Regions from separate parts of the Aneurinibacillus sp. XH2 genome, predicted to be linked through region 2. Evidence: riboswitches for the same ligand, from Rfam matches in the RefSeq annotation. Region 2 holds a riboswitch; each other region holds the start of a gene.
The links. Region 2 has a riboswitch for S-adenosylmethionine ahead of metX (homoserine O-acetyltransferase MetX). Riboswitches for the same ligand answer to the same signal wherever they lie in the genome.
Positions count from the first base shown of each region.

Region 1: it holds a riboswitch for S-adenosylmethionine, as region 2 does, so the genes downstream of both, ACH33_RS14900 (trans-sulfuration enzyme family protein) here and metX (homoserine O-acetyltransferase MetX) in region 2, are expected to answer to the same signal.
Region 3: it holds a riboswitch for S-adenosylmethionine, as region 2 does, so the genes downstream of both, cobA (uroporphyrinogen-III C-methyltransferase) here and metX (homoserine O-acetyltransferase MetX) in region 2, are expected to answer to the same signal.
Region 4: it holds a riboswitch for S-adenosylmethionine, as region 2 does, so the genes downstream of both, ACH33_RS14480 (methionine ABC transporter ATP-binding protein) here and metX (homoserine O-acetyltransferase MetX) in region 2, are expected to answer to the same signal.

Region 1 is NZ_CP014140.1:3,002,893-3,008,797, reverse strand. Features, by position in the region: gene ACH33_RS14920 (SpoVR family protein) at 1-1,362, shown strand, start outside; gene ACH33_RS14915 (hypothetical protein) at 1,497-1,784, shown strand; gene ACH33_RS19475 (hypothetical protein) at 1,781-1,954, shown strand; gene ACH33_RS14910 (DODA-type extradiol aromatic ring-opening family dioxygenase) at 2,000-2,770, shown strand; gene ACH33_RS14905 (DUF3298 and DUF4163 domain-containing protein) at 3,043-3,660, opposite strand; SAM riboswitch class I at 3,804-3,920, shown strand; SAM riboswitch class I at 4,023-4,131, shown strand; partial or broken gene ACH33_RS14900 (trans-sulfuration enzyme family protein) at 4,225-5,389, shown strand; gene ACH33_RS14895 (hypothetical protein) at 5,454-5,621, shown strand; gene ACH33_RS14890 (pirin family protein) at 5,862-5,905, shown strand, end outside.
Region 2 is NZ_CP014140.1:776,972-782,876, forward strand. Features, by position in the region: gene ACH33_RS03790 (aspartate kinase) at 1-1,094, shown strand, start outside; gene ACH33_RS03795 (biotin transporter BioY) at 1,196-1,768, opposite strand; SAM riboswitch class I at 1,924-2,035, shown strand; gene metX (homoserine O-acetyltransferase MetX) at 2,148-3,254, shown strand; gene ACH33_RS03805 (succinate dehydrogenase cytochrome b558 subunit) at 3,560-4,216, shown strand; gene sdhA (succinate dehydrogenase flavoprotein subunit) at 4,228-5,905, shown strand, end outside.
Region 3 is NZ_CP014140.1:3,112,389-3,118,293, reverse strand. Features, by position in the region: gene ACH33_RS15565 (efflux RND transporter periplasmic adaptor subunit) at 1-16, shown strand, start outside; gene ACH33_RS15560 (ABC transporter ATP-binding protein) at 32-760, shown strand; gene ACH33_RS15555 (ABC transporter permease) at 764-1,954, shown strand; SAM riboswitch class I at 2,090-2,187, shown strand; gene cobA (uroporphyrinogen-III C-methyltransferase) at 2,306-3,079, shown strand; gene ACH33_RS15545 (nitrite/sulfite reductase) at 3,110-4,723, shown strand; gene ACH33_RS15540 (DUF3906 family protein) at 4,754-4,957, shown strand; gene ACH33_RS15535 (sulfate permease) at 4,954-5,905, shown strand, end outside.
Region 4 is NZ_CP014140.1:2,919,575-2,925,479, reverse strand. Features, by position in the region: gene ACH33_RS14505 (hypothetical protein) at 1-96, opposite strand, end outside; gene ACH33_RS20170 (VOC family protein) at 300-437, shown strand; gene ACH33_RS14500 (EthD family reductase) at 747-1,046, shown strand; gene ACH33_RS14495 (PaaI family thioesterase) at 1,065-1,526, shown strand; gene ACH33_RS14490 (PaaI family thioesterase) at 1,568-1,957, shown strand; gene ACH33_RS14485 (thioesterase family protein) at 2,023-2,430, shown strand; SAM riboswitch class I at 2,742-2,852, shown strand; gene ACH33_RS14480 (methionine ABC transporter ATP-binding protein) at 2,954-3,718, shown strand; gene ACH33_RS14475 (methionine ABC transporter permease) at 3,711-4,373, shown strand; gene ACH33_RS14470 (MetQ/NlpA family ABC transporter substrate-binding protein) at 4,387-5,226, shown strand; gene ACH33_RS14465 (fatty acid--CoA ligase) at 5,249-5,905, shown strand, end outside.

The DNA.
Region 1 (5,905 bases), 1.4 Mb from region 2:
GATTTTTATCCGATGCGCTATGAAATTTGTCCGGCGGACATTATTTATACGTTTGGCGCATATGGTATGCCAACACGCTTTTCTCATTGGAGTTTTGGTAAAGCTTTCTATAAAATGAAACTGCAGTACGATTTAGGTTTAAGCAAAATCTACGAACTAGTCATCAATTCGAATCCGTGCTATGCGTTTCTTCTGGAGGGCAATTCGTTAATTCAAAATAAACTAATTGTAGCCCACGTGCTGGCACATTGCGATTTCTTCAAAAATAACGTTCGTTTCAGCAAGACAAACCGAAATATGGTCGAGAGCATGGCGGCGACAGCAGAGCGGCTGCGCCAGTATGAGATTGAATATGGCAAGCAAACCGTAGAAGAGTTTCTTGACGCGGTGCTTGCGATTCAGGAGCATGTCGATCCAAGTTTGAACCGCCGCCATTTTAGCTGGGCGGAAGAGATAGAAAAAAAACGGAACACCGTCGAACTAAAAAAAAACAACCCTTATGGGGATATATGGTTTTTAGACGAAGAGGAGCAGAAACGACGGAAAATTGCGGAAGAAGAAGTGAAGAAGAGGTGGGATCGCTTCCCTCCAGATCCGGAAAAAGACTTGCTTTTGTTCATTGAAGAGTTTAGTCCGCGCTTGGAGAATTGGCAACGCGACGTACTTACGATTATGCGGGAAGAAATGCTGTATTTCTGGCCGCAAATTGAGACGAAAATTATGAATGAAGGCTGGGCGTCTTACTGGCACCAGCGTATTCTGCGGGAAATGGATTTAACTGAAGAGGAGACCATTGAATACGCGAAGCTGAATGCTGGTGTTGTGCAGCCGTCTACCATAAGCATTAACCCGTATTATTTAGGCCTGAAAATGTTCGAAGATATTGAAGAGCGCTGGAATAACCCGACTAAAGAAGAACAGGAACGTTTTGGTCGAAAGCCAGGCATGGGGCGTGAGAAAATCTTTGAAGTACGCGAACTGGACAGTGATATTTCTTTTATCCGTAACTATTTAACAAAAGAACTTGTTGAAAAAATGGATATGTACGTATTCGCACGTCAAGGCAACGATTGGACGATTACAGACAAATCGTGGGAGATAGTGCGCGATCAACTGGTGACGAGTCGCGTCAATGGCGGATTTCCATACATTTTAGTACAGGATGGCGATTACTTGCGCAATGGCGAACTATATTTGTTTCACCAGTATGAGGGAATGGAATTGGATATAAAGCACCTAGAAAGAACGTTGCCATATATCTATAAGCTTTGGGGCAGAACGGTGCACTTGGAGACAAAAATCGAGGAACGTCGCGTGCTGTTTACTTATGACGGTAAGAAGTGTCACCGGAGATTTCTTTAATTACCGAAGACCGCTACAGGAAAAGCGGTCTTTTTCTTTCCCATATTATTCATACAAGGTAAAGAAATTTTTTCTTTTTTGTCTAACTAACTATTTAACCAAAGGAGAAAAGGAAGAAAAAGGGGGATTTGGCGATGGCGCGAATCGACACGGGCGGAATTTTGATTTCCGTATTTATTGGCTTTGTGCTTGGATTGAAAATGCAGGATAATTATTTATGGGTACAGCCAAAACCGACGGAAAATGCGCTGCAAGCAATTGCCTCCACGGATGTTGTGCAAGCGAAGAATATAACAAAGGAAAGGCTTGTAGAAGAACTAAAGAAATACATGACATCCAACTTTGGCTACCAGTCGTTAAAAGTTTCATGGATTCAATATATTAAAGATTACGATATTTTTTTGAAAACGAAGGTGTTATGATTCAAGTTCAGACTCATTTGCTTGAAACGAGCGGGGATTTAGTATATATGTTAAACGCGGTACAAGGGTTTGTGAAAAGCCGCTTGCCGGATATGTATGAACAGAGTCGAGTCGTGATTATAAACCAAAAAGGGGATATACTGATGGAAAGGAAGTTTTCTGCTTCATAAAGATAAACGATTATTATAGGGAACAGAAAACGGAGGGATGCAGTGATGGTACCTGCTTTGTTTGTTGCACACGGCGCGCCGACATTGGTATTAGAAGAAAATCAATATACGAAGATGCTAAAAGGATTGGCTGATCGTCTGCCGGAACCTCGTGCTATTGTGTTGTTTTCGGCGCATTGGGAAGCGCCTGTACAGATGGTGAGTGCTGTAGAAGAATATGAGATGATATATGATTTTTACGGTTTTCCGGAAGAAATGTATAAAATTGTATATCCGGCCAAAGGAAACAAGGATCTTGCACAGAAGATCGTAAAGTTGTTGGAGGAAAGTGGAACCGATTCCAAAGTGGACGCGGAGAGGGGGATTGATCACGGAGCTTGGGTGGTACTTCGGTTGATGTACCCGGATGCTCGTGTCCCGGTTGTTGTGCTATCGGTGAATCCTGCGCTTTCCCCTGCGGAGCAATATTACATAGGGCGGGCGCTGGCACCGTTGCGGAAAGAAGGTGTGATGATTATTGGAAGCGGCGGAACGGTACATAATTTGCATAGGTTGAATTGGAACAGTTTAGAAAAAGAAAAGTGGGCGGCCACGTTTGACGATTGGCTGCAAGCAAAAATAGAGATGTGGGATACGGATTCGCTGTTTAGGTATGAGACGGAAGCGCCGTATGGCAGGGAAGCTGTGCCACGCAACGAGCACTTTATTCCGCTGTTGCTCGCCATGGGGGCGGCGGATGACGGAAGAAAAGCGGATTTGCTGCATCGGGAATATCAGCATGGAAGCTTGAGTCTATGTTGTTGGAAGTTTGAATAATCAGTGTAAGGGTGTCGCAATTTATAGTCATTTAACTACAAATTGCTAATTGGAAGCATCCTTCCTCTGCAGACGAGCAGCCGATTGGTAGGTATTCAGTATACAACGATTGGCAAAGTATTTGAATATCCGCGTCACGCATTTGAAATATGAAAGACCTTTCGATAATTGAAGGGTCTTTCATATTTCAAAGCGGTGTTTGAACAGCATGTATCCAGTTTTATGACGTTTTCGGATATAATCTTGCGTTTTATACGGCAACAGATGTAATGTTATGCTTGAGCCATTTTTCCTAAAGGCCCATTTTCATTGATGATATCTTCCAAGTCGTATACAGATATGGGAAACATGGGAAAGCCGACATAGTAAGGGGTAATTTCATACAGTTGAAAATAAATAACCAATGCTTTATCTGCTATATAAAAATCTTGATCTGGCCGAATCCCTTTAAATTCGCCTAACAATGGGATGTTTCGTTTTTTAATCTGGAATTGAATAATATTGGACAGTCTTTTTATGTAATCACTTCCTTGTTGAAATAAATCCTTCAATTGATAGAGTTTACCTGTTTGAATATTTATAGTTAATGATTTTAAAATGGTGAGTCCATGTGCGTGGTGCAAGATATAGGCATAATTCTCTAGGGTTAGGCTAAGGATATCTCTTTCATTGGATTTGATCTCATAATGGCCGAGCATTTCGATCGTTGTTGGATTTTGATAATACCCTTGTTCTTGGATTAAGGCATAAACTTGATGCAAAATGATAACGTTTATTTTTTCTTGTACAGCCTTATTTTTCAGTCCTTCTACCCGAGGATAATAAATGGTGACATTTGGGGCAAGAATGGACATTGTTTGTATATAAACGGGGAAGTTATATGAATCCATAGCATACCAATCCCTTTCGATTTTTTCCTATGTTTTAGCCTATTCAGGAAGTGGTTGCACGGTTTTTGTTTAGAGATTTTTTAAATTTATTGACAGTTTTCATAAACGTAATTATTATAGAATAAATAATTTATATATTGATTTTCTTATCAAGAGAGGCGGAGGGACTGGCCCAGTGAAGCCCGGCAACCCCAATGACCCTATTCGAGGGAAGGAAGGTGCCAATTCCAGCAGGATACACATATCCTGAGAGATAAGGAAAAGGATGAGCAATCAGCTCCTTTATACCTTACTCAGGATAAAGGGGTTTTTATTTTGCCCTGCAATTTGGTTCGTACGATGCACACAAACTGAATATATCGCTCTTATCAAGAGAGGTGGAGGGACTGGCCCGATGAAACCCGGCAACCATCAAACGCAATGTTTGAACGGTGCTAATGCCTGTGGAACGACTGTTCTAAACGATGAGAGGGGAAAGTTTGCTGTATATAAACACTCTCCATCGAAGAGTGTTTTATTTTTTATCTTTGATGTTTATGAAACGAAATGAAACGGAGGAAGAACATGAACATTGAAACACTTCTTGTTCGTTCTGGGTTAGAAAGAGACCGCGCGACTGGTGCAATCAGTACACCGATTTACCAGAGCGCGACTTTCCAGCATCCAGAGCTGGGTGTCAGTACCGGATATGATTATTCCCGCACAGCCAATTCAACCCGGACAGCGCTGGAAGAAGCGATAGCCGTGTTGGAAAAAGGAGCGAAGGGCTTCGCTTTTGCTTCCGGGATGGCCGCCATTTCCTCTGTTTTTTGTTTGTTAAAGAGCGGGGATGAGATTTTGCTTTCTGATGACATTTACGGCGGCACGTACCGGGCGATTACAAAACTGTTCCCTCGTTTCGGCATACAGTCAAAGTTCGTAAATACAACGGATATCGGTGCGATTGAAAGCGCGATTACGCCGGCGACACGTGCGATATTTTTGGAGAGTCCGTCCAATCCGCAGATGAATATTACAGATATTGAAGCCGTATGCCGGCTGGCCAAACAATACGGGTTGCTAACCATTGTCGATAATACGTTTATGACGCCTTATTTACAGCGGCCTTTGCGGCTGGGAGCCGACATTGTGATTCATAGCGCCACCAAATATATCGGAGGACATAGCGATGTTGTAGGGGGGGGTGGTGGTAGCGGGCAAAAAAGAAATCGCTGAAGAAATCGGATTTATTCAGAACGCGTTCGGTGCCATTCTCGGCCCGCAAGATTCCTGGTTGTTGCTACGGGGATTGAAGACGTTGAAAGTGCGGCTTGACCAACATCAGAAAAGCGCGCATAAAATAGCGGTTTGGCTGCAAAACCATCCCGCGGTAAAGCGGGTATATTATCCCGGTCTTCCCGAACATCCGGGGCATGAGCTGGCCGCTAAACAGGCAGCGGGCTTTGGCGGCGTGCTCTCTTTTATGTTGCATAATGTAGAACAGGTAGAGCGATTTTTGCGGAATGTCACTCTTCCGGCTCTTGCCGTAAGTCTCGGCGCTGTCGAAAGTATTTTGACGTATCTGGCTCGGATGTCGCATGCCAGTATTCCGGAAGCGGATCGAAAGAAAATGGGAATTACGGATACGTTATTGCGCCTATCGGTCGGTCTGGAAGAGCCGGACGATTTGATTCAAGATCTGGAGCAGGCTTTGCAATGTAGTGTTTCCAGTTCCAATTATGTTTCTTGAGTATATATCATTTTGGATGTTTTGTATGTACAATCAAAAGAAACTGTTTTGTACATATAGGACATTGATACACAAAGATGGAAAATCTTTCGGGGTATGGGTAACGATACGGGCTGTGCCCAACGGCAAAGAGCATCATGTGCGGCAATACGGCGTGCATTTAATAAACAAGCCGTGTGGCGAAGAGAGACCGGTCGGTGATGCAATTGAACGGCAGTGTTTGATGGGATGAAAAAGTGCAGTTCCTGGCTGGGAAGCGCAGCGCATGTTTACCGGGGAGAAGTCATTTCCATAAGGGCAAACCGGGATAAGGAAGGACAGCCGATAGATGTTTCGGCTGTTTTTTTACATAGAAAATGATTTGAGAAAGAATAGGCTCATAATAAAGGAAACAGGGAAAAGATGATTGACTTTTTTATTTATTGTAATATACTTTTATAAAGTAAGTTAATAACTTATCAGGAGGTTGGATATGATTACTATTTATCCAGCAGCTTCGCGTTATTCCACAAATCA
Region 2 (5,905 bases):
ATATGCTGGTGGACATGGCAAAACAAGTTATAGATCATCCGAGTCCCCGTGAGATGGATATGCTGCTTACGACAGGGGAGCAAGTATCGACTGCTCTGGTGACGATGGCATTGCATGCTCAGGGCTGGGATGCGGTATCCATGACTGGATGGCAGGCTGGTATTTCCACAGAAGAAGTGCATACAAAGGCGCGGATTACTGAAATCGATCCAGCGCCTATTCAGCAGGCGCTTGGGCAGGGTAAAGTCGTTATCGTTGCCGGGTTTCAGGGCATTTCTGAGAGCGGACAGATCACCACGCTCGGACGCGGTGGTTCGGATACGACAGCGGTAGCGCTTGCAGCTGTGCTGAAAGCGGATAGGTGCGAAATTTACACGGATGTTGACGGAGTGTATACCGCAGACCCGCGCATTGTGTCTTCCGCTCGTAAATTGGCCCGCATTTCTTATGATGAAATGTTGGAGTTGGCAACGCTTGGTGCGGGGGTGCTTCATCCGAGGGCGGTGGAATGTGCAAAGCAGCATCAAGTGTGCCTTACTGTACGTTCAAGCTTTAGTGAAGAGGAAGGAACCATTATCGAGGAGGAAGCAGATATGGAACAAGGGCTTGTCATTAGCGGAGTTGCTTACGATAAAAATGTAGCTAAAATAACTGTAGTCGATATGCCGGCAAAGGTAGATACGCTGTCAAACTTGTTTGCAGTACTGGCAGCTGAACATGTTAATGTTGATATCATTGTCCAAAGTTCGTATGAAGCGGAGACCACAAATGTCTCGTTTTCCGTAAGCGGAGATGAAGTTAAGAAAACGTTAGATGTATTGCATAAGCAACGGGATACGTTGCAGTTCGGTTATGTGGTGGCAGAAAAGGAACTGGCTAAAGTATCGATTGTAGGCGCTGGCATGATTACGAATCCAGGGGTAGCAGCGAGAATGTTTACATGCCTTGCTGAAGCCGGAGTAGAGGTTAAAATGGTTTCGACTTCTGAAATTAAGGTCTCATGCGTAGTACCGCTCGAAGACATGGAAAAAGCAGTGCGCAATCTGCATACTGTGTTTGGCTTGGATACGAAGGAAAAAGCTGTTGTTTATTAAGTGTTTGCTGGTGGCTGGTCAGTGAATCAGCAAGTGAATGTTGTGCAGCAATCGCTGCAATAAGAAAAGCTCGCGGGCGCACCCGCGAGCTTTTTACACGTTTAGGCGACAATTTTTTCGTTGTTTAGCGAATTTGGAAGCAGTCCTGCGAGCGCAAGGCGCCGGCGAACTTGAATACCGATGTAAGAAGCAAGGATGATTTTGATTAAGTCAGGCAGAATGAATGTTATGTCTATCCCGATTGCTTTATCCCATGTCATGCTGCCCACTAATTTAAGTTGTATAACGCCTGCAACGTGGATAATGGCAAGGCCTACTATATTTACAATGAACGCTTTCATGAAAGTTAGCTTTCCACGGTCTATCATTGTCCCCATAACAAAGGCGGAAACGATATAGCCGATGAGATACCCGCCGGTTGGTCCGACTAGAACGGGAAGACCTGCGTTAAATTTAGCGAAAACCGGTACGCCGATGGCTCCAACCAAAATATAAAGCAGAATAGCTAATGTACCGTACCGTCGCCCCAGAATCACCACAGTCAACGCGACGGCGAAATTTTGCATTGTAAACGGCACCGGCGGCAAGAAGGTAATTGAAATTTGGGCGCATACGGCGATAATTGCGCAAAATAAAGCCGAAAGAATCATCATTTTTAAACTTGTTTTTCCCATCTGTGCTCTCCTTAAATATGAGATAATTTGTTAACATTTTTTATAAATAAGTTTACAAATTTGATTAAGATGTTGTCAATATTGACATTAGTCAGTAAAAATCTTAGTATTGAACTAACCTAACCTAAAATTAAAGATGGAATCATACGAAAGTGCTCTTATCAAGAGAGGTGGAGGGACTGGCCCGATGAAACCCGGCAACCCCGCATATGCTTGCGGACAAGGTGCTAATTCCAGCAGAGCGGTATGCGCTCTGAAAGATAAGGGGAGGTAATATGCGACACAAGCGCCTCTTCCTTATTGGAAGTGGCGTTTTTTATATGATAGACAAATGCGACGCTTGAAAAAACAGAGGAAGAGAAGAAAGGAGTGAAGGCGCATGCAGCAAAAGATGGTGATTGACGAGATTACGCTGGAGTGTGGAGAAACGTTAAAACAGGTGGAAATCGCGTATGAAGCGTGCGGAATATTAAATAAGGATAAAACGAATGCTATTCTTGTATGCCACGCGCTGACCGGAGATGCGCGCGCCGTTGGAGACGAGAAAACACCGGGATGGTGGGAAGGCTTAATCGGCCCTGGGCGCTATATCGATACGAATCAATATTTCGTCGTCACCTCTAACGTGCTGGGCGGATGTGCAGGGACGACCGGCCCAGCTTCTGTGAACCCGGAGACGGGACAGCCGTATGGCGCTGATTTTCCGGTTGTAACGATACGAGATATGGTGAAGCTTCAGTATTTAATGGTACGAAAACTGGGTATCAATAAACTGCTAGCAATTATCGGTGGCTCAATGGGGGGGATGCAAGTATATGAATGGGCGGTCATGTATCCAGAGATGGCCCATTTGATTATTCCCATTGCGACCTCCACACGGCTGTCCGCTGTTGCTATCGCTTATAACGATGTAGGACGGCAAGCGATCCTTTGCGATCCGGAATGGAAAAACGGAAATTATTACCCTGGAAAAGGTCCTGTGAACGGTTTATCCATCGCGCGAATGCTTGGTATGATTACGTACCGCACCGCAGAATTGTTTGAATACCGTTTCGGTCGACGTTTAAAAGATGAGCGCGATGTTACCCATTTTGATTCGACATTTAATATTGAAAGCTACCTGCGCTATCAAGGACAAAAACTGGTTAACCGCTTTGATGCGAATAGTTATCTTTACCTGTTGAAAGCGATGGATTCGCATGATATCGGCCGCGGGCGGGGGGGCATTGAGGCGGCCCTTGAACGGATTCAGGCCCGCGTATTGTCAATCGCTATCTCTAACGATTTGCTGTATCCGGCCGATCATCAGGAAGAAGTGGTGAAAATGCTTCGTGCGGCCGGAAAAGAAGTGGAATATCATTTCGTCGAATCTATATACGGACATGATGGGTTTCTTGTCGAATTTGTGAAGATCGGGCCGCTTGTAGAACAATTTATTGAAAAATATTATTCCAGCACTTTTACACAGTCTGCCGCGCCCCGATAAATGCGGAGTGGTTATCGGGTAATTTCGACAATTTGTCTACCGCTTTCCTTGACGGTACCCCCTACTAGGAGTAAAATGAATTTGTCACAAAGTCTTCATTTATTGCTTAAGGCTTCCTCAGGAAGCTTTTCTTCATGTAAAGTAGAGCGGGTAAGGGGGGAATTATAGAAAGAGAAGTGTAGTGGTAGGGGTTCTAGGATAGTTCGGATGTTGGAGAGAGAGTGGCTGGTGCAGAATGATTTTGTGAAAAAGGTGTCAAATTAGAAAAAACTGAGTGGATCCTTTTGAAAGGGGGAATTTGTGAAATGGCAACGACGAATCACCGCCATTTTTTTAACCGTAAACTCCATTCCCTTTTAGGGGTTGTACCGATTGGCGGTTTCTTATTCGTTCATTTATTAACGAACTACTATGCGACACGCGGTGAATCCGCTTTTCTTGAACGTGTAGAGATTATGGAAGGACTTCCTTTCCTCGCGCTCATTGAAATTCTCTTCATTTTCTTGCCTATTCTGTATCACGGTATTTATGGCCTTTATATTGCTTTCCAAGCTAAAAACAATGTAGGTAACTATGGTTATTTCCGCAACGTAATGTTTATGCTACAGCGTGTAACCGGTGTTATCACGCTTATTTTCATTACATGGCATGTTTGGGAAACAAAAATGCAAATGGTGCTTGGCAGGGTTGAAGCCACCGGTTTGTTTACCCTGATGAATGAAATTTTGGCTAATCCGGTTATGTTGGCATTCTATATTGTCGGTCTTCTGTCCGCAACATTCCACTTCGCGAACGGTTTGTGGAGTTTTGCAGTAAGCTGGGGCATTACGGTTGGGCCGCGCGCGCAGCGTATCTCCACTTACGTAACAATGGTTGTGTTCGTGTTTATGTCTGCTATGGGATTAATGGCTCTGTTTGCTTTCGCGAATCCCGTTGATGTAGCACAAGCGATCCAGAAATAGGGGGTTAGAGCATGAATAAAGGTAAAATTATCGTAGTTGGCGGCGGTCTCGCGGGTTTGATGTCAACCATTAAAGCTTCCGAAGCCGGCTATTCGGTTGAGCTGTTTTCTCTGGTTCCTGTAAAACGCTCTCACTCTGTTTGTGCACAGGGCGGTATTAACGGAGCAGTAAATACAAAAGGTGAAGGCGATTCCCCGTGGATTCACTTTGACGATACGATTTACGGTGGCGACTTCCTTGCGAATCAGCCTCCAGTAAAGGCGATGTGTGAAGCGGCACCTGGTATCATTTATATGTTTGACCGCATGGGTGTTATGTTTAACCGTACGTCGGAAGGTCTTATTGATTTCCGTCGTTTTGGTGGTACACAGCATCACCGTACAGCATTTGCAGGTGCGACAACCGGTCAGCAGCTTCTGTATGCGTTGGATGAGCAAGTGCGTCGCTGGGAAGTGAACGGCCTTGTTACGAAATATGAAGGCTGGGAATTCCTCTCCATCGTTCAGGATGACGAAGGCATATGTCGCGGTATCGTGGCACAGAACCTCCGCTCCATGGAGATTAAAGCATTCAGAGCCGATGCGGTTATCCTTGCGACAGGTGGCCCTGGCATCATCTTCGGTAAATCTACAAACTCTATTATCAATACAGGTACGGCTGCTTCTGCTGTTTATCAGCAGGGTGCAACATATGCGAACGGCGAGTTCATTCAGATTCACCCGACCGCAATCCCGGGAGACGATAAGCTACGTCTGATGTCCGAATCTGCCCGTGGTGAAGGTGGACGTGTCTGGACTTATAAAGATGGTAAGCCTTGGTATTTCCTTGAAGAAAAATATCCGGCTTATGGTAACTTGGTGCCTCGTGACATCGCAACACGCGAAATCTTCCATGTTTGTGTTGATCTGAAGCTCGGCATCAACGGCGAGAACATGGTATATCTTGATCTGTCCCACAAAGATCCGCATGAGCTGGATGTTAAGCTAGGGGGAATCATCGAGATTTACGAGAAGTTCGTTGGTGATGATCCGCGTAAAGTTCCGATGAAAATTTTCCCTGCTGTTCACTATTCCATGGGCGGTCTGTGGGTTGATTACAACCAGATGACCAACATTCCGGGGCTGTTTGCCGCAGGTGAGTGTGATTATTCACAGCATGGTGCAAACCGTCTGGGTGCAAACTCGCTTCTGTCAGCGGTATACGGCGGTATGGTGGCAGGGCCGAAGGCGATCGAATATATCAAAGGCCTAGACAAGTCCTCTGAAGACGTATCCTCCACTTTCTTCGATGCTCAGCTGAAGAAAGAGCAGGAGAAGTACGATCGCATTACAAGCATGACAAGCGGTACGGAGAACGCATATCTGCTGCATAGAGAACTCGGCGAGTGGATGACCGACAACGTAACGGTTGTTCGTTACAATGACAAATTGAAGAAGACGGACGAGAAAATTCAGGAGCTTATGGAGCGCTATCAAAACATTAATATTAACGATACATCGAAGTGGAGCAATACAGGCGCTTCTTTCACTCGTCAGCTGTGGAATATGCTTGTGCTTGCCCGTGTAATTACAATCGGTGCGCTTATGCGTAACGAAAGTCGTGGCGCTCATTATAAGCCGGAATTCCCAGAACGCGACGATGAGAACTTCTTGAAGACAACAATGGCGAACTTCGATCCGGAGACAAAAG
Region 3 (5,905 bases), 1.3 Mb from region 2:
CGGAGAAGCGAGATAAAAGGGGCGGTACAGCATGGTAAAAGTAGAGAATATGTCCAAAGTGTACCGCACAGGCGGTGGCGATATTTATGCGATGAAGAATGTTTTCGTAACGGTTGAAAAAGGGGAATTTGTCGCTATTATGGGACCATCCGGTTCGGGAAAATCGACATTTATGAACATGATTGGCTGCCTGGATCGACCGACGAGCGGGCTGTATCATTTAGACGGAATGGAAGTAACGAATTTGTCGGATAAGCAGCTTGCCCATGTACGTAACCAAAAAATCGGTTTTGTTTTTCAAACCTTTCATCTTTTGCCGCGTTCAACCGCACTGCGCAATGTTGAATTGCCGCTGATTTATGCCGGGGTCGGAAGAAAGGAACGGACGGAACGGGCGCGTGCGGCTCTTGCGCGTGTCGGGCTCGGCGAACGTATGAATCATATTCCGAATCAGTTATCAGGCGGACAGCGGCAGCGGGTAGCGATTGCGCGCGCCCTCGTAAATGAGCCGGCGATTGTGCTGGCTGATGAGCCAACCGGGGCGCTTGATTCGCGGACAAGCATTGAAATTATGGACATTTTCCAACAGTTAAATGAACAAGGAACGACTATTATTCTTGTTACGCATGAACCGGATATCGCATGCTATGCGAAGCGGTTAATCCGCTTCCGCGACGGCCAGGTAGTCGCCGATGACCCCGTGCGGGATCGATTATTCGCGTCGCAACAACTGGCGTCGGAGCGCCAACAGGAGGTGTAATCTATGCGTTTGCTGGAAAGCTTAAGCATGGCTTTGGACGGTTTGCGCGCCAATAAGCTGCGTTCTTTTCTAACGATGCTGGGGATTATTATTGGTATCGCGTCTGTCATTGCGGTTATGACGCTTGGGAAAGGGGGCGAAAGTGCGGTCGTGCAGCAGGTAAGCAAGTTCGGCCAAAATAAATTTATGGTATATACCCGCTACGATACGGAGGAGCCTGAAGATCCGAACGCGCTTACTTTGGAAGATGCGGAATATTTGCCGCAGGTGAGTCCGTACATTTCCGCTGCCGTAGCCAACTCTTACGTAGGCAATACGGAGCTTTACTGGCTCAATAAGAAGAAAACCGTCGAAGTAAGGGCGACGACGGCCCAGCTTCCGGCTGTACAACCCACGCTCCACATGGTGCAAGGCCGCTTTTTTACCGACGAGGATGATAAAAACCGCCGACCGGTTATCGTATTGGAAGACGGAGCAGCTCAGGAATTGTTCGGGACGGAAAACCCGATCGGTCAGCGCGTGCGTTTTAACGATCGGAGCGTAGTGGTGATCGGCGTATTTAAGCAGGAGAAAGTAAGCTTTGATTTTTCCAAAGCAAAGAGCGCGTTTGTTCCGTTTCGTTTTGCGAATGAGCTGTCTGAAAACCAAACGGTAAGCAACATTGAAATGACCGCCATTTCCAAAGAAGCATTGCGGCCTGCGATGAAGCAGGTCAAGGATTATTTGAACCGCAAGCATAACCATAAAGATTACTATGAAGTTTTAAGTATGGAAGACAATATTAAAGAGTTTTCGCAAATGACTGGAATGATTACCCTGATTTTTAGCATTGTAGCTGGCATTTCCCTCGTGGTGGGCGGCATTGGCGTGATGAATATTATGCTTGTGTCCGTGACGGAACGGACAAGAGAAATCGGAATCCGCAAAGCGCTTGGAGCGCAGCGGAAAGATATTTTGCTTCAGTTCCTACTGGAGTCGATGATTTTGTCGTTAATCGGCGGCTTAATCGGAGCATTGCTTGGTATTGGTATATCAGCTATCGGCTTTTCCTATGCTAATATACCGCTTTTGATTTCATGGGAGACCGTTTTGCTTGCATTTTCCGTGTCCAGTTCCATCGGGATTTTCTTCGGATTGTATCCTGCCAACAAAGCGGCAAAGCTAAATCCGATTGAGGCGTTGCGTTATGAATAAGAAGCGGGCTGCTCTTTAACTCTGAAGCCTCTTTGCATAATGAATGAGAGGATTTTTTTGAAAAGTATTGTCTTTTTAGAAAAAGCCGAGTATAATCAAATTTAATAAATCCGATCAATATAATATGAATTCTCTTTCTTATCCAGAGAGATGGAGGGACTGGCCCAATGAAATCTCGGCAACCTAATTCGGTTAGGTGCCAATTCCAGAAAGCACACGCTTGAAGATGAGGAAGAGGGGAGCGTAGAATATAAGCCCTTCTTCTTTAATGAAGCAGGGCTTTTTTAATTAAATTAAACATATAAAACAAATTTGATTAATATTATTTTTGGAAAAAAAGGGGATGGTTATATGGTGGCAGGTAAAGTGTATCTTGTGGGTGCCGGGCCAGGCGATCCAAAGTTGATTACAGTGCGTGGGCTTGAGCTTCTACAACGGGCGGATGTGATTGTATATGACCGTCTGGCCAGTCCAAAGCTGCTTGATTATGCAAAAAAGGAGGCTGAATGCATTTATTGCGGAAAAGAGACAAATCACCATTCGTTATCCCAGACGGAAATTAACGAGATCATTGTGGCGAAGGCTGTGCAAGGGAAAGAGGTTGTTCGTTTAAAAGGGGGTGATCCATTTGTTTTCGGGCGCGGTGGGGAAGAAGCGGAAGCCTGTATCGCGGCCGGCATCGACTATGAAGTTGTGCCGGGCATTACATCGGGTATCGCTGCTCCGGCTTATGCAGGAATACCTATCACGCACCGTGGTTATTCATCCTCCGTCGCGTTTGTGACTGGCCACAAAGCTGTAGAGAAGGAGCAAAGTGGTATTCAGTGGGAGAAGTTGGCCACTGCGGTAGATACGCTGGTATTTTACATGGGGGTCGGCAATTTGCCGGAAATTGTGAAAAATCTTCATAAGTACGGCCGGGCCAAAGAGACACCTGTGGCACTTATCCGCTGGGGTACATGCGAAAATCAGGAGACGCTTATAGGTACATTGGAGACGATTGTAGAGCAGGTACAACAGGCACGCTTTCGTTCTCCGGCAGTGATTGTCGTAGGCGAGGTTGTCCGCCTGCGGGAGCAGTTAGCTTGGTATGAACAACAGCTGCGTCAAGTCATTATTGCATAATATTCGCTGAGATGAGAGGAGAGAGTATGAATGAGTTATACACCAATATGGGCACAAAATAAGGAGAAATTGAATAAAACAGAATTAATAAAACTGGAGAAAGATGGACTGGATGTTATTGAGGACATTTATCGTTATGCGAAAACTGGTTTTGAATCCATTACGCCGGATGATATGGATCGTTTTAAGTGGGCAGGTGTATATCAGCAGCGCCCGAAAGACGGGTGCTTTATGATGCGTGTCCGGGTTCCGTCCGGAAATCTTACGTCCGAGCAGGCGCGCACGCTTGCGAGTATCGCGCATGATTATGGCAGGGATTTAATCGATATTACGACACGTCAGGCGATTCAGTTTCACTGGTTGCGGATCGAAAATTTACCGGACATTTTTGAACGGTTGGCTGCCGTCGGATTGTCCTCATTTGAGGCGTGCGGCGATTGCCCGCGTACGATTGTTGGCAATCCGCTTGCGGGGCTCGATCCGTACGAATTAATAGATACGACCCCGCTTGTGAAACAGTTGTCCGATACGTTTTTAATGAACCGGGATTTTTCCAACCTGCCGCGCAAATATAAAATTTCGATTTCTAGCAATATTTATAATGCCGGTCATGCCGAAATTAACGATCTGGCGTTTACCCCGGCCACGAAAGTAATCGCTGGCAAGGAAATCATCGGTTTTCATGTCTGGGTTGGCGGCGGACTATCGTCCCGTCCGTATTTGGCTCAACAGCTCGATGTATTTGTGCGACCGGAAGAAGTCGTGAAGGTAGCGGTCGGCGTTACAACGATTTTCCGTGACTATGGATACCGGGAGAAGCGTCATCACGCACGCTTGAAATTTCTTGTCGCTGATTGGGGAGCGGAGAAGTTTCTTGCCAAGTTAAAAGAGCTTGTCGGCGAGCTGGAGACGCGGGGCGAAGATAAGATTAAGGGATGGAATGCAGGATATTTTACCGGTATTCATAAACAGCGCCAGGAAGGGTTGAGTTATGTTGGTCTGTCCGTTCCGGTAGGACGTATGTCGGCACAGGAATTGGAAGAACTGGCGCATCTCGCCGATGAATATGGTAATGGCTCACTGCGTACATGCAATTCGCAAAATATCATAATTACCGGCATACCGGATGAAAGAGTGGAAGAACTGTTGCAAGAAAAAGTGTTGGAACGTTTGACACCGTATCCGAAGAATTTTACTGCTTTCGCCGTTTCTTGCACCGGCAATGAATTCTGTAATCTTGCGATCGTTGAAACGAAAGAAAGAATGCGCCAATTGGCGGAATATCTAGATGAACATGTGGAGTTGGATGAACCAATTCGCATGCATATGGTCGGTTGTCCGAACTCATGCGGTCAGCGGCAAATTGCTGACATTGGCTTTCAGGGAGCGCTTGTTAAAACGGAAGACGGCATGAAAGATGCGTTCGATATTTTCCTTGGCGGTACGCTGGGCCCGAACGCGAAATTTAACGAAAAGCTGAAAGGACGCGTGCTTGGCGAGCAACTGCACCGGGTCGTGTTGCCGTTGCTTGCCTATTATAAGGAAGAAAAGCGGAACAAGGAAAGCTTCTTTGATTTCGTACAGCGTGTTGGAATTACACCGTTCCAAGAGAGGCTGGATGCGGCTCTGAAACAGTTGGTATAAAGGATGCCTGGGCATAGGAGAGGTGAGGCGATGTTTATCTATAGATTTGAGATATTGTTTAGGGATGGGGGAACAGCTGCCGTTGTAGTCATACATGAAAATGAAGAAAAAGCGTTCCGCAGCGCCCAGAATCAAATTGAACGCTATTTTTTGCCGCCGAGGCCGGTTGCGGAGATAGCCATTGTAGAAAAAAAGCCGGCTGGAACGGGCCGGGGGTATGTGATCGAGCCATGATTCTGACGTGCGCGGCCATTGCCATTGCCCTGTTTTTCGCGATGAATATCGGCGCCAGCGGTACAGCCGCTGCGATGGGCGCGGCGTATGGCGGGGGAGCTATTCAAAATAAGAAGCTCGCAATGCTGATTGTAGGTGCAGCTGCTTTGCTCGGTGCTGTGTTAGGTGGAGGCGAAGTAGTGAAAACAATCGGGGGAGGTATCATCTCTTCCTCTATTCTCACTGTGGAGATTGTAATAATTATTCTGGCCTCAGCGACACTCACGCTGTTTATAGCAAATCTGATGGGGGTTCCCCTGTCAACGAGTGAAGTGACGGTTGGTTCGATTGTCGGCATCGGGCTCGCGTACAAATCCTTATTCGTCAGCAAACTTGCAGTCATTATTTCCTTCTGGATCGCGGTTCCTCTGGTCTCGTTTAGTGTGGCGTATGTGCTGGGGCGACTAATTAAGATAGCGGAAGTGAAGTGGCCGCATCTTAGCAGACAGGGAAAATGGCAGCGCTGGCTGGGAAGATTGCTTGTGATCGGCGGTGCGCTTGAGGCATTTTCGGCCGGTATGAACAATGTGGCGAACGCGGTTGGGCCGCTTGTTGGCGCCGGGTTAATGTCTGTTTCCGCTGGCGTTTGGATGGGTGGAATATTCGTGGCGCTTGGTGCGGTTTTGTTGGGCGGTAAAGTGTTGGAGACAAACGGGAAAAAAATTACCCGTCTTTCGCTTTTGCAGGGCAGCGCGGTTTCTTTTACCAGCGGAGGATTGGTCATTATCGCCTCTTTGTTGGGCATCCCTGTTCCGCTTGTACAGGCGACTACCTGTGCCATTATGGGCGTTGGTACTGCGGACAACGGTTTTAAGCTTTGGCAGAAAAGAGTTATTCACCAAATCGCAAAGGTGTGGATTGTTTCTCCGGTATCTTCACTTGTCGTGGCTTACGCGATGGTTCATCTCT
Region 4 (5,905 bases), 1.5 Mb from region 2:
TTTTTGCGTAATCTCAAACGCATATTCTTCCGGATGTCCCTTGTCGCGTCGTTCGCAGTAGACGCCCAGCAGATCCGGTTCCTCAAACATTGCCATATTGTTCTCCCCTTCATGTCCTTTTGCTTTTACTATAACAGAAAGTGAAACCGTATAAAAAGTCGGCCACTGTCGCTTTGTTCAACATGTAAAGCGGAGAAGTCAAAGTAAAGGACTAGACTTGCCCAAAATAAGAAACAAAATTACCATTTAGTGATAGAAAAAGAGAAGGGATTCAAAAATGAAAAGGGCAGGAGATACAAATGATTAAAAAAATCGAACACGTAGCATTGATTGTTTCCGATATGGATCGTTCCATTGCGTTTTATTCATCGATGTTTGGGTACAGGGTACGCCTTCGCGGTCAGAACGCGGTGCGCGAGATGGCGTTTTTGTACTGATTGCTCATTACAAGGCGAAGGGAATTGTTTTTAACACTGAGGAACCGAAACCGACGCTTGGAGGCGGTCGGATGATTTTATTTTATGGCCCGGATCGAGAGCTCTTGCAATTCGTTGAACCGGGCCAGCGGGAGCGGTAGCATTCGCTTGAACGGTAAGTTCAACATAGTGGCTATATTAATAATTTTTCTTAAAATATTGACGATTGGCTGTTTAAAACGATATAATTTCTGATAAATAGTACGATTTTAAAACGTAATATTATATTTTTATGATATTAAGGTATTGATTTTTTATGGAGGGGATACGATGGTTAAGCTGATCGCGATTTACAAAAAGCCGGAAAATGTGGAGGAATTTGATAAACATTACAAAGAAGTACACGCGCCGCTCGCGGAAAAAATGCCGGGTCTTCTAAAGCTGGAAGTTAATAAAATTTATGGCTCTCCTGCAGGTGACAGCAATCTTCATTTGATTGCAGAAATGTATTTTGAAACAAAAGAAGCGCTTATGAACGCGCTTTCTTCTCCGGAAGGAAAAGCAGCAGGCAAAGATTTAATGGGCTTCGCTGGCAAGGTTGTATCCATGCACTTCGCGGAAGTAGTATAGGAGAAAGGTTTAAAAAGCATGTTGAGTGAGACGGAAACACATCGCAGGTACCGGGAACAAATCACTCGGTATGTGAGTCGCGATCCGTACGCGCGCCATTTAGGAATCCGGCTGGTTGAACTTGGAGAGGGAACGGCTGTGGCGGAAGTAGACGTGCGTGAGGAAATGTTGAATGCGCATGGCACAACACATGGAGCCGTCATTTTTGCGCTGGCTGATTTTGCGTTTGCTGCGGCCTGCAATTCATATGGACGTCCATGCGTGGCGTTATCGATGAACGTTCAGTATATGGCTCCAAGTGGAAAGGGCGCACGGTTACGTGCAGTAGCGACAGAAAAGAAAAAAACAGCACGCGCCGGTTTTTACCAAATCGAGGTGGAACACGACGGCGAAAGCATCGCTCTGCTTGACGCGGTCGCTTACCGCAAGAGTGGGTTTTTTCTTGAGGAAATCGGACAGAACGCAGCTAATGAAGAGTAACAGGACGCGTTGGCAGCGCTGGATTGGCAGGAGAGACTACCATGAAATCAAACAATCGTTTTAACCAATATCTTGGTATTGAAATCGAGCACCAGGACGAAAATAGCTGCACGGCAGTGCTTCATATTCGCCCGGAATTGTACAATAGTATCGATGGAGTGGTGCATGGCGGAGTGACAAGCACGCTTGCTGATGTGGTCATGGGGCACGCGGCCGCGCCTCATGTTAACGGTGTGCAGCAGTGCGTAACATTGGAGAGCAAAATCAACTATTTGGCGCCTGCTAGGGGAAATAAGCTGATCGCACAATCTAGGGTAATCAAGCGCGGAGGCCGTACTATTATCATGCAAGCGGAAGTGCGCACGGACGATGGGGAGCTGGTTGCCGTCGCGCTTGGCACATATGCCCGTGTAAAGACAACTCCACAGTGATGTGGAGTTGTCTTTACATTCGTATAAGAAAGTATATGTTGCTTTATAAGGAAGGAGAAGAACGGGTGAAAGGATTACAACCGGGAGAGACAGAGACGTTGGAAATTGTCGTGCAGGACGATATGCGTCCTACGTTTGACGGCAACGTGGTTCACGATGTAATGTCGACCGTGACTATGATTTATTATATGGAAAAAGTCGGACGCCATGTTATTTTGCCTTACCTTGAAGAGGGGGAGGAAGGAGCCGGATACGAAATTCAGGTTAAGCACATTGGGCCTGCGGTGGTGGGGCAACGGGTAAAATTTACAGCCTTATGTACGGAAGTTACTCCGAAGCGAGTCGTTTGTGAAGTGACCGCGGAAACATCAGAAAATATTGTTGGTACCGGAATTTTTACACAGGCGATTTTTAAAAAAGAAAAAATGGAGGCACGTATCACGGAGTTACGGCAAACCATTGCACAAAAATAATGAAACAGGAAGACCGTGGAATTTTCAATCGCGGTCTTTTTTATCGGATCATTAACAACCTTATCAAAACAAATATTGCTACTATTCGATATAGTATTAAGAATTAAATGTAAATTTATTGACCGCGAAAATATACAGCTACTATAATCAATATAAATATGGTGTTATCTGCATATACAATGATAAACTGTGATGGTTTTTATATGTCTCAGCAATGTAGGAGAAAATTAAAAAATCTATAATTCCTAGTTGACATTATGGTTTAATGTGTTAGAATAAAATCAACAAATTGAAAAGGCAAATGATTAGGACTCTTATCCAGAGAGGTGGAGGGACTGGCCCAGTGAAGCCTCGGCAACCATCAAAGAAACTCTTTGACACGGTGCCAATTCCAGCAGCGCTCGCGCGCTGAAAGATGAGAGGTCCGGCAAACTTGTGATGAGTGTACGCCGACCTCTTGCAGCGCAGGAGGTCGTTTTTATTTCCCCTTGTGCAATCTAGGAGGAATAAAGGAGTGAGGAGTATGATTAAATTACAGAGTATTAGTAAAAGTTATACCACACCGAACGGGACATTTCAGGCAGTAGCTCCAACGTCGCTGCATGTGGAGCCAGGGGATGTGTACGGTATTATCGGGTTCAGCGGTGCTGGTAAGTCAACTTTGCTTAGACTGGTTAATTTGCTGGAGCGACCGGACGAGGGAAAGGTATATGTGGATGGTCAGGAGTTAACCGGTCTATCAAATCGAGAGCTGCGCAAAGCGCGCCAGTCCATCGGCATGATTTTTCAGCATTTTAATCTGTTGAATAATCGGACGGTGGCGGACAATGTGGCGTTTCCGCTAGAAATAGCCGGTCTTCCAAAAGAAGAGAGAAAAAAAAGAGTACAGGAGTGCTTGGAGATTGTAGGGCTGGCCGAGAAGGTGGACAGCTATCCTGCCAAGTTGAGCGGGGGACAAAAGCAGAGGGTCGCTATCGCCCGGGCGTTGGCCAGCCGGCCGAAAGTGCTGCTATGTGATGAGCCTACCTCAGCGCTTGATCCGCAGACGACGCGTACCATTTTATCTTTTCTTAAAGAAATCAACCAAAAGCTAGGCGTAACGATTCTCATCGTCACGCATGAAATGAGTGTAGTGAAAGAGATTTGCAACAAAGTAGCAGTCATGGAAAGAGGTCATCTCGTCGAAAAACTTTCGCTTTCTGAACGGGAAGTAAAGCCGAAAACTGAAATCGCCCAGCTATTATTCGAAGAGGAAACAGGCAAGGAGAGAGGGATAGCCAATGTTTGATAATGTGATTGCTTTATTGCCGGAAATTGGGGTTTCTATCGTAGAAACTTCTATTATGGTCGGCATTTCAATAGGCTCAGCGCTTTTGCTTGGCATGCCGCTGGGGGTTCTGCTTTTTCTGACAGGTAAAGGACAATTGCTGGAAAGCCCCATTTTATTTCGAATTTTAAGTTCGCTCGTTAACATTGTCCGATCGTTTCCCTTTCTTATTTTGCTCGTGGCATTGATTCCGTTGACGCGAACATTGGTCGGAACGACGATCGGTCCGGTGGCTGCGGCTGTTCCGTTGTCGATTGCAGCCATTCCATACTTTGCACGTCTGGTGGAGCAATCGCTTCGTGAAGTTTCGAGAGGAGTTATTGAAGCCGCGGTGGCAATGGGGGCGTCTACATATCAGATTGTTTGGAAAGTGTTATTGACAGAAGCGCGCGCTGGGCTTACGCTCGGACTCACAGTATTGATTGTCAGTTTTCTTTCCTATTCTGCGATGGCCGGCGTTGTCGGAGGCGGAGGGATCGGGGATTTAGCGATTCGCTTCGGCTACTACCGATTCCAGACGGATGTTATGATTGTGACCGTGCTTTTATTGGTGGTGCTTGTACAAGTCATTCAATTTGCGGGCAATCGTCTTGCACATTATCTTGATAAACGTTAAGGGAGAGATCTTTGTGAAACAAAAACCGTTTATTCTTATTGCATTAATTTCATTAATAGTAATCTTTTTGACAGCTTGCGGAGGACAAGAGAGCGAAACGGCAACAGGAAAAACGCAGGGGAACAGTAAAGAACTGGTTATTGGTGCGACGGCGGGGCCGTATAGTGATCAGGTGCGTTTAGGAATTAAACCTATTTTAGAAAAAAAAGGATACAACGTGAAGATTGTTGAGTTCAACGATTACGTGCAGCCGAACCAGGCGCTGGCTGAAGGTTCGCTGAATGCGAATGTGTTTCAACATGTCGTGTATTTGCAGAACTTTGCGAAAGAGCATAACTTGGATATTCAAGATGTTATCCAGGTTCCGACGGCTCCGATCGGCATTTACTCGCATAAGCATAAAACACTGGAAGAAGTGCAGCCGGGAGCGACCGTTTCGCTTCCGAATGATCCTACTAATCAGGCCCGCGCGCTTGTCATGATGCAACATTTCGGTTGGATCAAGTTAAAAGAAGGTGTAGATCTGCTTCGCGTATCGGAAAAGGATATCGTGGAGAACAAGAAAAATATCAAGCTCCTGCCGCTGGAAGCAGCCCAGCTTCCGCGCTCGCTTGAAGACGCAGACTACGCATTTGTCAACGGGAACTTCGCCATCGCATCGGGCTTGAAACTTACGGAAGCGCTGGCGCTCGAAAAGATTCCGGATCAATATATGAACGTGGTCGCTGTGAAAACGGCGGACAAAGACAGCCAGTTTGTTAAAGATTTAATCGAAGCATATAAATCTCCGGAGTTTAAAGAAGTTATCGAGAAAGAATTCCAGGGATTTGTCAAACCTGATTATTTAAAATAAGCACATAGGGGGGAAGAAAACGATGAGCACAACAATCGGAGATGTTCTTGAATGGTCAGTCCGTAATTTTCCGGATAAAATTAGCTTAATTTATGAATACGAAACGAAGCATCACCGCTGGACATATACAGAATTGAATCAAAAAGTAAACCAATTTGCCCGGGCGCTTAAGCGCCTGGGTGTCCAAAAGGGTGACGTTGTTTCTTCCTTCTTATATAATACGAGCGAGTTTGTGGTTACATTGTTTGCGACGGCAAAAATCGGCGCCATTTTTAATCCGATTAACTATCGGCTAGCTGCACATGAATTGCAATATATCCTACAGGATGGAAAAGCAAAAGTATTGTTATATGAAAGACAGGGCTCAGACGTGGTGGAGAAAGCGCGTGAGCTTGGGAATCCGGTCGAACATTATATATATGTGGATGAACCGTTGACAGAAGGAGCGCTTGGATTTTACGAACTGCTTGAAGCAGAAGATGTTTCCCGTCCGGAAGTGGAGGTATCGGAAACCGATTATTGCATTATGATGTACACAAGCGGTACTACCGGACGCCCGAAAGGCGTACTTCACACGCATCGCAGCAAAATTCATCATAATTTTATGATGATGCAATGCATGGGCCTAACAAAGGATGACATTGGTCTTGCCGCCGCGCCGCTCAACCATACGGCGGAA